DNA from 2 places in the Novosphingobium sp. BL-S-24 genome. Region 2 is predicted to be linked to the other one. Evidence: predicted binding sites of a transcription regulator. Region 2 holds the regulator's gene; the other holds the start of a gene.

Region 1 (7,351 bases), 450 kb from region 2:
CGACGGAGTGCGCATCAACGATCCGGGCGACGTTGGCGGCGGCTTTGACTTCGGGGCGCTTACCATCGGACAGTTCGACCGGGTTGAAGTGCTGCGCGGGTCCTCCGGCGTGCTGTGGGGCAGCCGGGCGATCGGCGGCGTCATCAACTTCATCACCGAGCGGCCAACCGAGGAATGGACCGCCCGCGCTCAGGCTGAATATGGCTGGCGAGATCGCCGGCAGGTCGCTGCATCGGTTGCCGGCCTGATCGGGCCAATCGGTCTGACTCTGGGCGGAAGCTGGATGAAAGGTGACGGCTTCTCGGCGTTCAATGAACGCCGTGGCGGCACGGAAAAGGATGGGTTCGAAAGCCGGAGCGCGAACGCGCGGGCGCAAGTTGAACTGGCGCAAGGGCTGTCCGTCGATGCCGGTGGATTTTATACCAAGGCGAATTACGACTATGACAACACGGGCGCGGATGCGCTCAATGTCGGGCGTAAGCGGGACACGCTGGGCTATGCCAACGTGCGCTACAAGGGACTGGACGATCGCCTTTCAGCGCGGATCGGGTTCGGCCTTAACGATACGCACCGTGTTTCGGACGATGCTGTTTTCGGTCCCTACACGACCGATGGGCGGACCGAACGATTTGAGGGGCAGTTGCTGGTTTCGCCGGTGGACATGGCGAGCGTGCAGCTTGGCGCCGAAACCGAAAAGCAGAAGTTCGCCGACAACTTCGGGTCGAGGGACTCGACGTCGATGGACAGTTTCTACGGCAATCTTACGTTGCGCCCTTTGACGGGACTAACTCTCAACGGGGGTGTCCGCTACGATGACCATCGGGATTTCGGCCACAAGACGACTTTGGCGGCCAATGGTGCCTGGCTTCTCGGCGAGGGTGTGGATGCTCCGGTTCTAAGGGCGAGCTATGGCGAAGGGTTCAAGGCGCCTTCGCTCTATCAACTTTATTCGAACGGTGGCTTCAGAGCTCTGGATGCCGAGACATCCACGGGCTGGGATGCCGGGATCGAACAGCCTTTTGCCGAAGGAACGGGGCGTTTCACGCTGACCTATTTCGATCGCAAGACCAAAAACCTCATCGACTATGATCTCACGCAGTTCAACTACTACAACGTGGGTCGCGCCCGCGCAAAAGGCGTGGAACTGGGAATGCAGGTTGTCGACTGGGAAGGGTTCGACGTGAATGTTGCGGCCACTTACCTCGATGCCACAAACGCTCTCACTGGCACCCGTTTGGCACGCAGGCCGCGCACGAACCTGTACGCAAGCATCGACAAGGCGTGGGAAGTCGGCCTCAGGCTGGGTATGGACCTTCGCGTCGGCGGCGGCCGGTATGACAACACGCTCAACACCCAGTATGTTGGCGGTCACGCGGTGGTCGGATTGCGCGGGGCGTTTGCTGTGAGCCCCAAGATCGAAGTTTACGGCCGTGTCGAAAATCTCTTCGATGAGCACTACGAGGTCGTTCGAACTTATGGCACGCCGGGTAGGTCAGCCTATGCCGGCGTTCGTCTGAAGATGTAAAACGACAGCGGCGGTACCTCATTTGGGTGCCGCCGCCATTTCAATGGGCTTTAGCTCGTCACGAAGTGGCCTTTGGACCAGACCCACATCTGGCTGTTATGCTGCTCTTTCTCGCGCTGATGTTCTTCGCGCTGCCTGTCGAAGATCAGCGACCCGGTTGCGCGGGCAAAGCGGCTGCGACGGAAGGGGATTTCAGCTCCGATGCTCATGATCTCTCTCCTCTTTCAACAAGAACGCTCCTGTAAGCAGGCCGGTTCCTTGATGTCAGCCTACCGGTTTCCGACCCCTCGAGCGAACTGCTGTTGCAGGCTGCCCAGCGCATACGGAGAAATCGGCGCCAATCCAGCTGCTGGACGCCCTTTGCGCAAGGCTGCGCGATCGTTGTTGGATGGGTCGACCACGCGAACCCGCACGGCCGCTTTCCCCTTTTCGCGCACGCCCAGTAATTCGGCCGCGCCTTTAGACAGATCAATGATCCTTGCGCTCTCTCCGAACGGGCCGCGATCGTTTACTCGTACGATGATCCGCCGCCCCGTATCGAGTGACGTCACTTCGACATAGGATGGTAGGGGCAAGGTTTTATGGGCTGCCGTGGGCCAGTCGGGTCTGAATCGTTCACCATTGGCGACCTGGTTGCCGCTTTCGTTGCCATACCACGTGGCATATCCAAGCATGTCATAGTCGGGCTGAGCTTGAGGGACGAATGTTTGCCCGCGAACCTGGTACGGTGGACCAATACGGATCGGAAGGTCGCTCACCGGTCGGTATTTCGTACCGCCTCCGCAAGCTGCAAGCGCGAACGTAACGGCGCAGATCAGAATGTTACGGCAGGGGCGTAACATCAACCAGATGCTAGAGCCGACAGGTCGACCCTCCAACCGGGGCCTGTTTGCTTTCCACAAACTATGGCCTCGTCGTCATTTAGTCGCAGCGGTCGTAATATCCCGCGCGACAGGCCGAGGCATCTTCACGCCATTCCTGCATGGCACGATCATAGTCATTCCGCTGCCTCTCATAATCCTGACGCTGCCGGGCATAGTCGGCTCGCGCCAGGTCATAATTTTGTAGGTCTGTACGGTAACCCTTGTCATCCAGCTTTGGACGGGAGCGGGTGGAATTATAATCCGACCAGCCTTGCGCATATCCCGCATCCCGGTTGCGCACGTAGTCGAGCTGATCCTGGTTCATCCGGCGAATTGTCGCTGTGTCCCGCGCTATTTCGTCGGGCGTCAGGTCGGGATCATAGGGATCATCCGCGATCGCAATCGAACTGATGCTGAGCGCAATGACCACCGCCAGACAACGACCAACCGTGTACCCCATCGAAGCACCCCTTCCACCTCAAGCTTACTGTATGCCAGCGGGATGGAAGCGATGCAAAGCGGTTGCGACAGGCGGTTGGTCGTTCTGGTCGCGGCAGAGCCGGGATCAACCCCCGACTGCACCGGGTCCGGCATCGTCCGCAGGGCACCGGATCGCATCACCTTTCCAGCATGCCGGGTTGCTACGTTCCCAGTCCTTGCGTTCAGCCCGATACTCCTGAACGGCGGCTTCGTTGTTCTGCAACGCCTGCTGATAGGCCGCTTCATTGCGCTCGGTGCGCACTTCGGTAGCTGCCATCTCCGCGGCCGCTGCATTTTCGCGCGCGATGTTTTCATCGACCTGGCGCTGTGCGGCCTGTGCCTGTTGTTCGTTGAGCGCCTGACGCTCCGCTACCGGATCACCGGGTTCGGGAATGGTCGACAGATCGGCGTGCGAGGTTTGCGAGTTGCTGGCGAGCGCAGCGCCGGGGACGGCCATAGCCGAAAGCGCAATCAGGGACACCGGAGCGATCATCCGGGCGATGGGGCGCATGATAGAGCGCATGGGGCATTCTCCTGTCTTCATGTCTTCCCTTCCGGTCATTAACGCACAAACCAGGCATGGTTTCCCTGTGCCTTGGCAGACAGGCGACATCGTCGGCCAATGACCCTCCCTGGTCCTTGCCATGTCGCGTTCGTGTCCCATTTAGGAAAGCACGCCGAGCCTGCCGCTTGATCCACGCGAACAAATCTGGAACATACCGCCTCCATGAGTCTCACCCACATCACCGTGCGCGGCGCGCGCGAGCATAATCTCAAAGGCTTCGACATCGCGCTCCCGCGTGAGAAGCTGATCGTGATCACCGGCCTTTCGGGGTCGGGGAAATCCAGCCTCGCGTTCGATACGATCTATGCGGAGGGCCAGCGTCGTTACGTGGAAAGCCTGTCGGCCTATGCCCGGCAGTTTCTCGAAATGATGCAGAAGCCGGACGTCGAGCATATCGACGGGCTGTCTCCGGCGATCTCGATCGAGCAGAAGACGACGAGCCGCAATCCCCGGTCGACCGTTGCGACCGTGACCGAAATCTGGGATTATATGCGTCTGCTGTGGGCGCGGGTGGGCATTCCCTATTCGCCCGCGACCGGCCTGCCGATCGAGGCGCAGACGGTATCCAACATGGTTGATCGCGTCATGGCGCTGCCGGACGGCACGCGGCTCTATCTGCTCGCCCCAGTAGTTCGTGGGCGCAAGGGCGAGTATCGCAAGGAACTCGCCGAATGGCAGCGGGCCGGTTACACCCGCGTCCGTATCGATGGCGAATTCTACGAGATCGAGGATGCCCCGGCGCTCGACAAGAAGTTCAAGCATGACATCGAGGTCGTGGTCGATCGCATCGCCGTGAAGGAAGGCATTCAGACGCGTCTGGCGGACAGTTTCGAGCAGGCGCTGAAGCTGTCCGACGGCCTTGTCTATGCCGACATGGCGGACGGCACTGTCCCGGGTCGCGAGGATGAAGATGCGGGCGGAGCGATGAAAGGCGCGGGGCTTCCTGCCAATCGTATCGTTTTTTCCGAGAAGTTCGCCTGCCCGGTAAGTGGTTTCACGATCGAGGAGATCGAGCCTCGCCTGTTTTCGTTCAATGCGCCGCAGGGCGCATGTCCGGCATGCGATGGCTTGGGTGAAAAACTGCTGTTCGATCCGCAACTGGTCGTACCGAACGAGCATCTTACGCTGAAGCAGGGCGCCATCGTCCCTTGGGCAAAATCGAACCCGCCGTCGCCTTACTACATGCAGGTGCTGTCCAGCCTCGCCAAACATTTCGGTTTCGACCTGACGACCGCATGGGACTCGCTGTCACCTGAGGTGAAAGTCGTGATCCTCCACGGTACGGCAGGCAAGGCGGTGCCGCTGACGTTCAAGGACGGACGCAAAGAATATACCGTTAACAAACCGTTCGAGGGCGTCATCGGCAACCTGAATCGCCGTATGATCCAGACCGATAGTGCTTGGATGCGAGAGGAGCTCTCCAAGTTCCAGACCGCCCAGCCGTGCGAAACCTGCCATGGCAAGCGGCTCAAGCCTGAGGCGTTGAGCGTGAAGATCGCCGGCAATGACATTGCGGACGCCGCCCGGTTTTCCGTTTCAGATGGTTTTGCGTGGTTCGGTGCGCTTGAAGAGAAACTGACGGAACAGCAAAAGCAGATCGCCAAGGCGATCTTGAAGGAGATCAACGAGCGGTTGGGTTTCCTCAACAACGTCGGCCTTGATTACCTGAATTTGGATCGTACCAGCGGGACTTTGTCTGGCGGTGAAAGCCAGCGTATTCGCCTTGCCAGCCAGATCGGATCGGGCCTGTCCGGCGTGCTGTACGTGCTGGACGAGCCGAGCATCGGTCTGCACCAGCGCGATAACGACATGTTGCTTGAAACGCTCAAGCGGCTGCGCGACCTAGGCAATACGGTCATCGTCGTCGAGCATGACGAAGATGCGATCCGCACTGCAGATTACATCGTGGACCTTGGCCCCGGAGCCGGTGTGCACGGCGGGCAGGTTGTGGCCGAAGGCACGCTGAAACAAGTGCTGAAAAGCAAGCAAAGCCTCACCGCTGCATATCTCAACGGCACTCGCGCGATCGACGTGCCCAAGAAACGGCGCAAGGGGAACGGCTCTTTTATCACGGTGGAAAATGCCCGCGCTAACAACCTGACCGGCGTAACGGCCAAGTTCCCGCTCGGCACGTTCTGCTGTGTGACGGGGGTGTCGGGATCGGGAAAGTCGTCGCTGACCATCGACACCTTGCAGGCAGGCGCCAGCCGTCAGCTGAATGGCGCGCGCGTGATTGCCGGCGCGCACGACCGGATTAAGGGTCTGGAAAAGTGCGATAAGGTGATCGAAATCGATCAGTCCCCGATCGGGCGTACGCCGCGATCCAACCCAGCGACCTATACCGGAGCATTCACCCAGATTCGCGATTGGTTTGCGGGCCTGCCCGAGAGCCTTGAACGCGGCTACAAGCCTGGCCGCTTCAGCTTCAACGTCAAGGGAGGGCGATGTGAGGCGTGCCAGGGCGATGGTCTGATCAAGATCGAGATGCACTTCCTGCCGGACGTCTACGTCACGTGCGAGGAATGCCATGGCAAGCGCTACAACCGCGAAACGCTGGAAGTGAAGTTCAAGGGCCTGTCGATTGCCGACGTCCTCGACATGACGATTGAGGATGCGGAAGAGTTCTTCAAGGCGGTCCCGTCGATACGCGACAAGATGCACATGCTGAACGAAGTCGGGTTGGGCTATGTGAAGGTCGGACAGCAGGCGACGACGCTTTCAGGCGGGGAGGCGCAACGTGTGAAGCTGGCGAAGGAACTAGCGCGCCGGTCAACGGGGCAAACGCTGTACATCCTCGATGAGCCGACCACCGGTCTTCACTTCGAAGATGTGCGCAAGCTGCTGGAGGTGCTGCATCGCCTGGTCGATCAGGGCAATTCTGTCATCGTCATCGAGCACAATCTCGACGTGATCAAGACCGCCGACTGGATCATCGACATGGGGCCTGAGGGCGGGGTCCGTGGCGGAGAGATTGTCGCCACGGGAACGCCGGAACAGGTCGTCAAGGAGCCGCGGAGCTTTACCGGGCACTATCTGAAGCCGTTGCTCGTTAACTAAGGCTGCTGCGCGCGATCATATTTTGTGATGTTATGATCGCGCACAATTCATAGACCCTAGAGCGATTCAGCCGTGGCAAAATTGAAGGTGCAGCGCAAATGAGTGCGGAACGGCGGAAATTTGCCGGAGTTGATCATCCCGCAATCCGGCGGATAAGGTTGGCTGGGGCGGCAGGATTCGAACCTGCGAATGCCGGTACCAAAAACCGGTGCCTTACCACTTGGCGACGCCCCATCAGGTAGGCAGACTGCAAGCCGCCCCCGAGGAGAGGCGCGCTTAGCGAGTTATTTCGATGCTGAAAAGGCCCCTTTGAGGTTTTCAGTCGCGGGCGGCTCAACTTTTGCCGTCGAGCACCTTGTTGATGTCTGCAGTGCTGTGGCGTTCAAGAACAAAGCCATCGCCCTTTCGATTGACGATCCGGCCACGGCGAACAGCGTCGCGCGCGCCGATTTCCTCCCCCCAGCGCATCAGGTTGGTGAAGCTCGCGACATCGAGGAACGTCGCGGCATCGCCATAAGCGTCCCCCCGAATGAAGCCGCCGAACCAGCCATAAGCGGCGATATCGGCAATGGTGTACTCGTCACCAGCCAGAAAGCGTTTCTCGGCAAGGCGTTTGTCGGCGACATCCATGATCCGCTTCGCTTCCATGGCGTACCGGTTGATCGGGTATTCAAACTTTTCCGGCGCATAGGCATAGAAATGGCCGAACCCGCCGCCAAGCAATGGCGCAGTTCCCATCTGCCACATCAGCCAGGACATACATTCGGATCGTGCCGGGCCGTGCTGCGGAAAGAATGCGCCGAACTTTTCAGCCAGATGGAAAAGGATGGCTCCCGATTCGAACACGCGCACCGGGTCGGG
Region 2 (7,351 bases):
TAGCGGTCGATCGCCCGTCCAATAGTCGTCAGGTCGCGTTCGCAATTAATGGCGGCATGTTTGATGCGGATGGACGACCCATTGGCTATTACGTTGAAGCTGGCGAAAAGCGCCACGCTCTGAACACGAACGATGGTTGGGGCAATTTCCACCTGCTTCCCAACGGCGTGTTCTTTGGTGATGCGGCAGGTCACTGGGAGGTCCGAAGCACCAGCCAGTTCCAGAAAACCGTCATGGATCGGCCGGATTTCGGAACCCAGTCTGGGCCAATGCTGGTGATCGACGGAGTTCTGCACCCGAAGATCGACCCTAATGGCAAATCGTTGAAGGTGCGCAACGGCGTGGGCGTAGACGCGAAAGGCGCCGCGCACTTTGTCATTTCTGATGAACCTGTCTCGTTCGGTCGCCTTGCTCGGTACTTCCGGGACGTATTAAAATGCCCCAACGCCCTCTACCTTGATGGCAGCGTTTCCTCGCTGTGGGACCCTGACCATGGAAGGGTCGATGGCGGTCCTCCGCTTGGCCCCTTGATCGTGGTCGAGAAAAGCGCGATGGGCGGAAAAACTGGGACGAAAAGATGATCCTCGTTATCGATAACTATGACAGCTTCACCTGGAACTTGGTCCACTACGTGATGGAACTGGGTGCTGAAGTGCAGGTCGTGCGGAATGATGCCTTGAGCGTGAGCCTGGCTATGGAAATGGCACCGCAAGGTTTTCTGGTTTCTCCCGGCCCTTGCACGCCAAACGAGGCTGGCATCAGTCTTGATCTTGTGGGAGCCGCGGCGAAGGCGGGCATCCCCTTGCTGGGCGTCTGTCTTGGACACCAATCGATAGGCCAGTATTTCGGTGGCAAGGTCGTTCGGGGTGGCCTGATGCACGGAAAAACCTCTGCGATCACTCATGATGGCACAGGCGTCTTTCAGGGTATTCCTTCACCCATGACGGCGGCACGCTATCACTCGCTCATCGTGGAGAACATCCCGGATGCTTTGGTGGTGAATGCTCGCTCCGACGACGGGCATGTCATGGGGTTTCGGCACGTCAGCCTGCCAATCCATGGTGTGCAATTTCACCCAGAAAGCATTGCGACACAGCATGGCCATGAGATGCTGGCGAATTTCCTGCGGTTGTGCGGCATCGAAGCTCGCCTGCCCGATCGCGTGATCGCCGCCGCGAAGGCTGCATGAAGCTTCCTGATCCCTGCCACCCGATTGCCGAGGACGAGGCCGAATATGCCTTCGCCGCGATCCTCGACGGCGATGTTCCTGAAGCCGATATTGCGGCTTTTCTTGTTGGCTTGGCCGAGCGAGGTGAAACTGCGAGTGAAATCGCAGGCGCAGCTAGCGCAATGCGGTTGCGGATGATCGCGGTTGAGGCCCCGGCTAACGCCATCGACGTTTGCGGCACGGGTGGCGACGGCTTCCATACGTTGAATGTTTCAACGGCGGTGTCGCTTGTCGTTGCGGCGGCAGGCGTGCCGGTTGCCAAGCATGGCAATCGCGCAGCAAGTTCAAAGTCTGGTGCCGCCGACACACTTGAGGCGTTGGGGCTTGATCTCGATCGCGCAGTCGAGACAGCCGAATCGACTCTGTCGGAAATCGGCATCGGCTTCCTTTTCGCAAATCGTCATCACCCCTCATTGGGGCGTTTGATGCCTTTGAGAAAGGCGCTCGGACGGCGCACGATCTTCAATCTGATGGGGCCGCTGGCCAACCCCGCCCGCGTATCCCGCCAATTGATCGGCATCGCCCGACCCGCCTATGTACCCATCTATGCAGAAGCGCTGCAACGTCTGGGGACGGATCATTCGATGGTCGTTTCGGGCGACGAAGGTCTGGATGAATTGAGCTTAGCGGGCGGGAACGAAGTCGCTGATATCAATGGTGACGAGCTATCGATGCGACGGGTACGCCCTCAGGATGCCGGACTCTCGGTTGCGCCCGTGGATGCGATCCGTGGCGGAGACCCGGTCCATAACGCAAAGGCCCTGCGCCAACTTCTTCTGGGCGAACACAGCCCCTACCGCGACGCCGTGCTGTTCAACGCTGCGGGTGCCCTGATGGTCGCAGGTGAGGTCGATAACTGGGCCGATGGCGTAGAAGAAGCCGCGGAGACGATCGACAAAGGCCTCGCCAACGCCTTGCTGGATTGCTGGATTGCGGCAACACGCGGCTGACGAGGAATATATGCCCGATAAGCTAACCGAAATCTGTGATACGAAGCGGCAGGAAGTTGCAGCCCGTAAAGGTATCGCGACCATAAACGATCTTGACGCCCATGCCGCGCATGAAACTGCTCCTCGTGGTTTCGAAGCAGCGTTGCGGAAACGCGCAGCAGACGGTTATGCCTTGATTGCGGAGATCAAAAAGGCCAGTCCTTCAAAAGGCTTAATCAGACCAGATTTTCGCCCGGCCGAGCACGCCACTGCTTATGAGAAAGGCGGCGCAGCCTGCCTTTCGGTATTGACGGATGCCTCTTATTTCCAAGGTCACGAGGATTTTCTGATGGACGCTCGGGCCGCCTGTACGCTGCCGGTTATCCGTAAGGACTTCATGGTGGACCCGTGGCAGGTCGCTGAGGCTCGGGCAATCGGAGCCGATGCCATACTTATCATCGTCGCTGCCTTGGACGACATGCTCATGGCGGAGATCGAAGCGGCGGCCCATGAGCGGGGAATGGATTGCTTGGTCGAGGTTCATGATGAGGCAGAGATGGAACGTGCAAGCCGTCTGAGATCAAGGTTGATTGGAGTGAACAATCGTGATCTGCGGCGGTTTGTGACAGACATCGGCATTACCGAAAGGCTCGCCCCTCGGGCACCGGAAGGAACTCTGCTGGTTAGCGAGAGCGGGATTAACAACCACGCAGACCTTGAGCGTCTGTCGCCCTGTGCGAGAACTTTTCTTGTTGGGGAGAGCCTGATGCGCGAGGCGGATGTGGAACGAGCGACACGGGCATTGCTTACGGGTGGATGACCAGTCTAGTTCGGCATGGATAATAAAGGACCATACCCGCAAATGGCCCAGAGGCTAACACATCTCGACCCTGACGGCACTGCGCGCATGGTCGATGTGGGCGACAAGCCGGAAACACGCCGGGTGGCAGTGGCGTCGGGTCGGATTGCCATGAGTCCGCAGGCTCTGGCCTCTATTCGCGCAGGTGACGCGCCGAAAGGCGATGTACTTGGAACTGCTAGGATAGCCGGAATCCTTGCTGCCAAGAAGACGGCTGATCTTATCCCTATGTGTCACCCCCTGATGATCGACGCGGTCACCATCAAATTTGCATATGAGGAAAATGCGGTTCGCGTCACCGGCACTGCGTCCCTTACTGGCAAGACTGGGGTGGAGATGGAAGCCATCACAGCTACCTCCATCGCCTTGATCACGATCTATGACATGGCCAAGGCGTTGGATAAAGGCATGGTGATCGGCGACGTCCGGCTTGTCGAAAAGCGCGGAGGCAAATCGGGACATTGGCGGGCTGACGATTGGAACGAGTGAGCAATTTTCCCCCGATGCCTCTGGAAGAGGCACAGGCCCGCCTGCTCGCGCTTGCCAGGCTCGGGGCGATCGAGCACGTCGAGATACCCCAAGCTATTGGGCGCTATTTGGCAGAACCGGTGCTCGCAAAGCGCACTCAACCGACGTTCGATCTTTCTGCCATGGACGGCTATGCCGTGGCAGATGATGGATTCAGGGGACCTTGGGAGGTCGTCGGCGAAAGCTCAGCGGGACACCCCTTCCACGGGGCGATCGGGAACGCCCAGGCGGTGCGCATTTCCACCGGGGCAGTCATTCCTTCTGGCGCTGGCTGTGTCATCCTTCAAGAAGATGTCGGGAGGCAACCAGACGCCATAGCTTTGACCGGCGAAGCCCCCCTGCCCCCAGGCAAGCACATCCGCCGTCGAGGAATGGACTTTCACGAAGGTCAGGAGATCCTGCTTGAGGGACAGTTGATTGGTGCCGCCCAGATTGCCTTGGCCAAGGCAGCAGGCCAGAAGCATTTGACGGTGCGTAAGCCGCCTCGCGTCGTCGTCATCGACAGCGGAGATGAACTATCGGCGGATTCGAGCGATCCTTCTGATGGAAAAATGCCAGCCAGCAACGGAGCGATGCTAAGCGCGCTTATCGCCCCGCTGCAAATCAATGCGAAAACGGTTGGTCCAATCCCAGACACTTTGCACGACCTGACGAACGCCTTCGAAGCCGCGGCGGATGCGGACATCATCGTGACGAGTGGGGGCGCCTCTGTGGGCGACCATGATCTCGTGCGCCCTGCGCTGGAACGCTGGGGTGCAACTATCGACTTCTGGCGCGTGGCTATAAAGCCAGGGAAGCCACTTCTTGTCGCAACTCGTGAAAGCGCGGCGAAGAAGCAAATCATTCTTGGCCTCCCCGGCAATCCCGTTTCCAGTTTCGTGACTGCCTACCTCTTCCTGCTCCCCTTGTTGCGTCAGTTACTCGGTGCTAGCGTCGCTGTTCCGAATAGCGTCTCCGCTATGCTAGGAGCGTCGGTTCGATCAACCGGGTCGAGGCGTGAGTTCTTGCGGGGGCGGTGGGATGGCAAGGAAGTGCTGCCCCTTATCAACCAGGATAGTGCCGCGTTGTACGCGCTATCTGAATGCAACGTGCTGATTGATCGCGCAGCTCATGCACCTGCAGCCGGCAAAGGCGAAAATGTGCAGGTTTTCATGCTCCGCAACGGCGGTATTCTGTAGGTCTCCGCTTGACGCCCCTGTATTTTGTTGCTTAATTGTTCCCTCAATGTTCACAGCGGAACACTATTCGATGATCATATCGGATGGCAATTAAGAGGCAGCGACATGTTGACGCGCAAGCAGCACGAATTGCTCCAGTTCATCCAGGTGCGCTTGGAAGAAAGTGGTATTTCGCCAAGCTTCGAAGAGATGAAGGAGGCGCTGGATCTCAAGTCGAAATCGGGTGTTCATCGCCTTATATCGGCTTTGGAAGAACGCGGCTTCATTCGACGTCTGCCGAACCGTGCTCGTGCTCTCGAAGTACTGCGGCAATCCGATGGAGCAGGAGCTAAATCGTCCGCGCCTTCTGTCGCCTCAGCCCTTCATACGGCCAATAAGCGGACGGCAATGGATACGCCCAGCCCGGCGAACGACGTCATCGAGATTCCTTTGCACGGCCGCATTGCTGCTGGCGTTCCTATTGAAGCGTTGGAGGGGCAGTCGATGCTTCCGGTTCCTGCTGCTTTGCTTGGTTCGGGTGAGCACTATGCTCTTGAAGTGTCGGGCGATTCAATGCTCGAGGCAGGCATACTCGACGGGGATTTTGCGCTCGTGAAACGGACGAGTACCGCTCGTGACGGAGAGATTATTGTTGCGCTGGTTCGTGGTGAGGAAGCTACGTTGAAATACTTGCGGCGCGAGAACGGAATGGTCCGCCTCGATCCCGCCAACGCCGCTTATGAGCCGCAGATCTATCGTTCGGATGAGGTCGAAGTTCAAGGTAAGCTCGCCGGGCTTCTGCGTCGTTATCACTGACTTGCAAGCGGACCTTGGGGAATAGTGGGCGTTGTAGGAATGTTCGTTCGTACATAGAGTTTGCGCTCAATTGGACGCCACCATCCGTGCTGACCTTGATCCTGTGCGACCGTACGAAAGCTCCTTTTAGACAAGTTGATAGTCATTCCGCCGGTTTCTGAGAGGAAATTGCGGTCCGCTTTCAACCATGTCGGGCTGCAACTTCGGGGTAGCCATCTATCCGAAATGACGATGTCGGCATGATCGCAAGCTGCGGCGAGTGATCGTTCAGGCACGGAGTTCCTTCCGCGGGAAATTAGGACCCGCCAGGCGGAATTGCCGCGTCTGATTGTTATTGCGCAGAAATCGGGATTACATGCACCGCCGGGCCACTCGGTCAACGCTATAGGATCGCCTTCCATCCCGGCGAGTTCCTTCATGTTGTCTCGAGAATAACCGTCACCGCCGTCGCGTAGAAGGAACAGATTTTGGCCTGTTTCGTCGACAAGTCCAACATGACGGCCGTCACCTGAAACAAGTATGTCAGGGGGTGGAGCAAAGGCCAGACTGCCTGCACCGATCAGGGCTGGGGGAAGGCCTATCCAGCGAATGCGCCCATTCCATAGCCCGATCCAAAGTCCCCCCGCCGCGAATGTCAAAAATGCGGCATTTCCCGTTGCAGGCAGCACAGTTACGGCACCCGGTCGAGAAGCAAACCAATGCGCGATCGCCACGAGCAGATCAATCGCACTCTGTGCCATCCACCATACTGGTGACCCTAGTCCCGCGATATCCAGAATAAGAGCAGCGGCAAGCAAAGGCATGACAATGAATGTCGTTAGAGGGATAGCAAGCACATTAGCCAGCGCGCCGTAAATCCCGGCGCGATGAAAATGAAATAGGCCGATCGGCATCAAAGCCAGATCGATAACGATCCCTGTCAGCAAAAGCATCGCTATCTGGCGCAACGCCTTTATCGCCATCCCTTCGTCGCGCGGTTGAGTAAACAGTCGGATTGGGGCAGCAGTGCTTACCGCAACCAGAGCTAGAACCGCACCGAAGCTCATCTGGAAGCTCGGGCCAGTGACGGCTTCTGGCCAGATCAGCATCACGCTGAGCGCAGCCACCGCCAACATCCGCAGCGAGAGAGGTTCACGGCCCAGTGACAGCGCTGCCAGCACTAATATTGCGCCTATGCAGGAGCGAACAGTCGGTACCTCCGAACCCGAAATCAGCGTGTAGGTGATACCGGCCAATGCGGCCACAGCGGCTGCCGCAACAGGCAACCTGATCCTTAACGCCAGCCAGGGGATCAGCGCAAGAAGCCGCAAGAACAGGATGTAAACTGCGCCGACCACCGCGCTGACGTGCAAACCGCTTACGGATAAGAGGTGGGCCAAGCCGGAATCCCGCATCGCCGCATCATCGGTTTTCGAAATCCCCCCCCGATCTCCGGTCACCAGAGCACTGGCAATGCCTGCACGTTCATCTCCAATCCGACGGCGGATATGGTCGGTCAGCGCCCGACGAGTTCCCGATAGTCCCACGCTCCTTGTAGGATTTCTGGTGAGTATCTTGATTGCCGTGGCCGTTCCGCTCGCAGCAATGCCGGAAAACCAAGCTGTCCGGGCGAAGTTGTAGGCTCCTGGCAACATGGGTGGTGCGGGCGGCATCAATCGCCCTTTGAACTCGATAATGTCGCCGATGCCTATCTGAGCCGGATTGATTCCGCTTGGCACATTGAGCCTGACACGAACCGCACGACCGGTCGACGGATCACGAACAGCCAGCATCAGCCGGTTTCTGTCCCTCGCAGGTTGCGCTTGAAGATCCAGCACTTTGCCCACGAACACCC

The links. Region 2 encodes LexA, which represses DNA repair genes until DNA is damaged. Its sites were predicted from a motif close to GTTCCNCNCTTGTTCT; they were not measured.
Region 1: the regulator LexA is predicted to act here: its motif matches at 3,569-3,584, upstream of uvrA (excinuclease ABC subunit UvrA).

The regions. Positions count from the first base shown of each region.
Region 1 covers NZ_CM145488.1:2,645,572-2,652,922, forward strand. Annotated here, with positions in the region: gene ACZ1JM_RS18015 (TonB-dependent receptor plug domain-containing protein) at 1-1,525, shown strand, start outside; gene ACZ1JM_RS18020 (hypothetical protein) at 1,576-1,734, opposite strand; gene ACZ1JM_RS18025 (septal ring lytic transglycosylase RlpA family protein) at 1,795-2,367, opposite strand; gene ACZ1JM_RS18030 (hypothetical protein) at 2,447-2,848, opposite strand; gene ACZ1JM_RS18035 (hypothetical protein) at 2,954-3,391, opposite strand; gene uvrA (excinuclease ABC subunit UvrA) at 3,596-6,490, shown strand; tRNA gene ACZ1JM_RS18045 (tRNA-Gln) at 6,650-6,724, opposite strand; gene yghU (glutathione-dependent disulfide-bond oxidoreductase) at 6,824-7,351, opposite strand, start outside.
Region 2 covers NZ_CM145488.1:360,265-367,615, reverse strand. Annotated here, with positions in the region: gene ACZ1JM_RS06910 (phosphodiester glycosidase family protein) at 57-581, shown strand; gene ACZ1JM_RS06905 (anthranilate synthase component II) at 578-1,189, shown strand; gene trpD (anthranilate phosphoribosyltransferase) at 1,186-2,178, shown strand; gene trpC (indole-3-glycerol phosphate synthase TrpC) at 2,189-2,977, shown strand; gene moaC (cyclic pyranopterin monophosphate synthase MoaC) at 3,020-3,505, shown strand; gene ACZ1JM_RS06885 (molybdopterin molybdotransferase MoeA) at 3,520-4,722, shown strand; gene lexA (transcriptional repressor LexA) at 4,828-5,517, shown strand; gene ACZ1JM_RS06875 (ComEC/Rec2 family competence protein) at 5,511-7,351, opposite strand, start outside.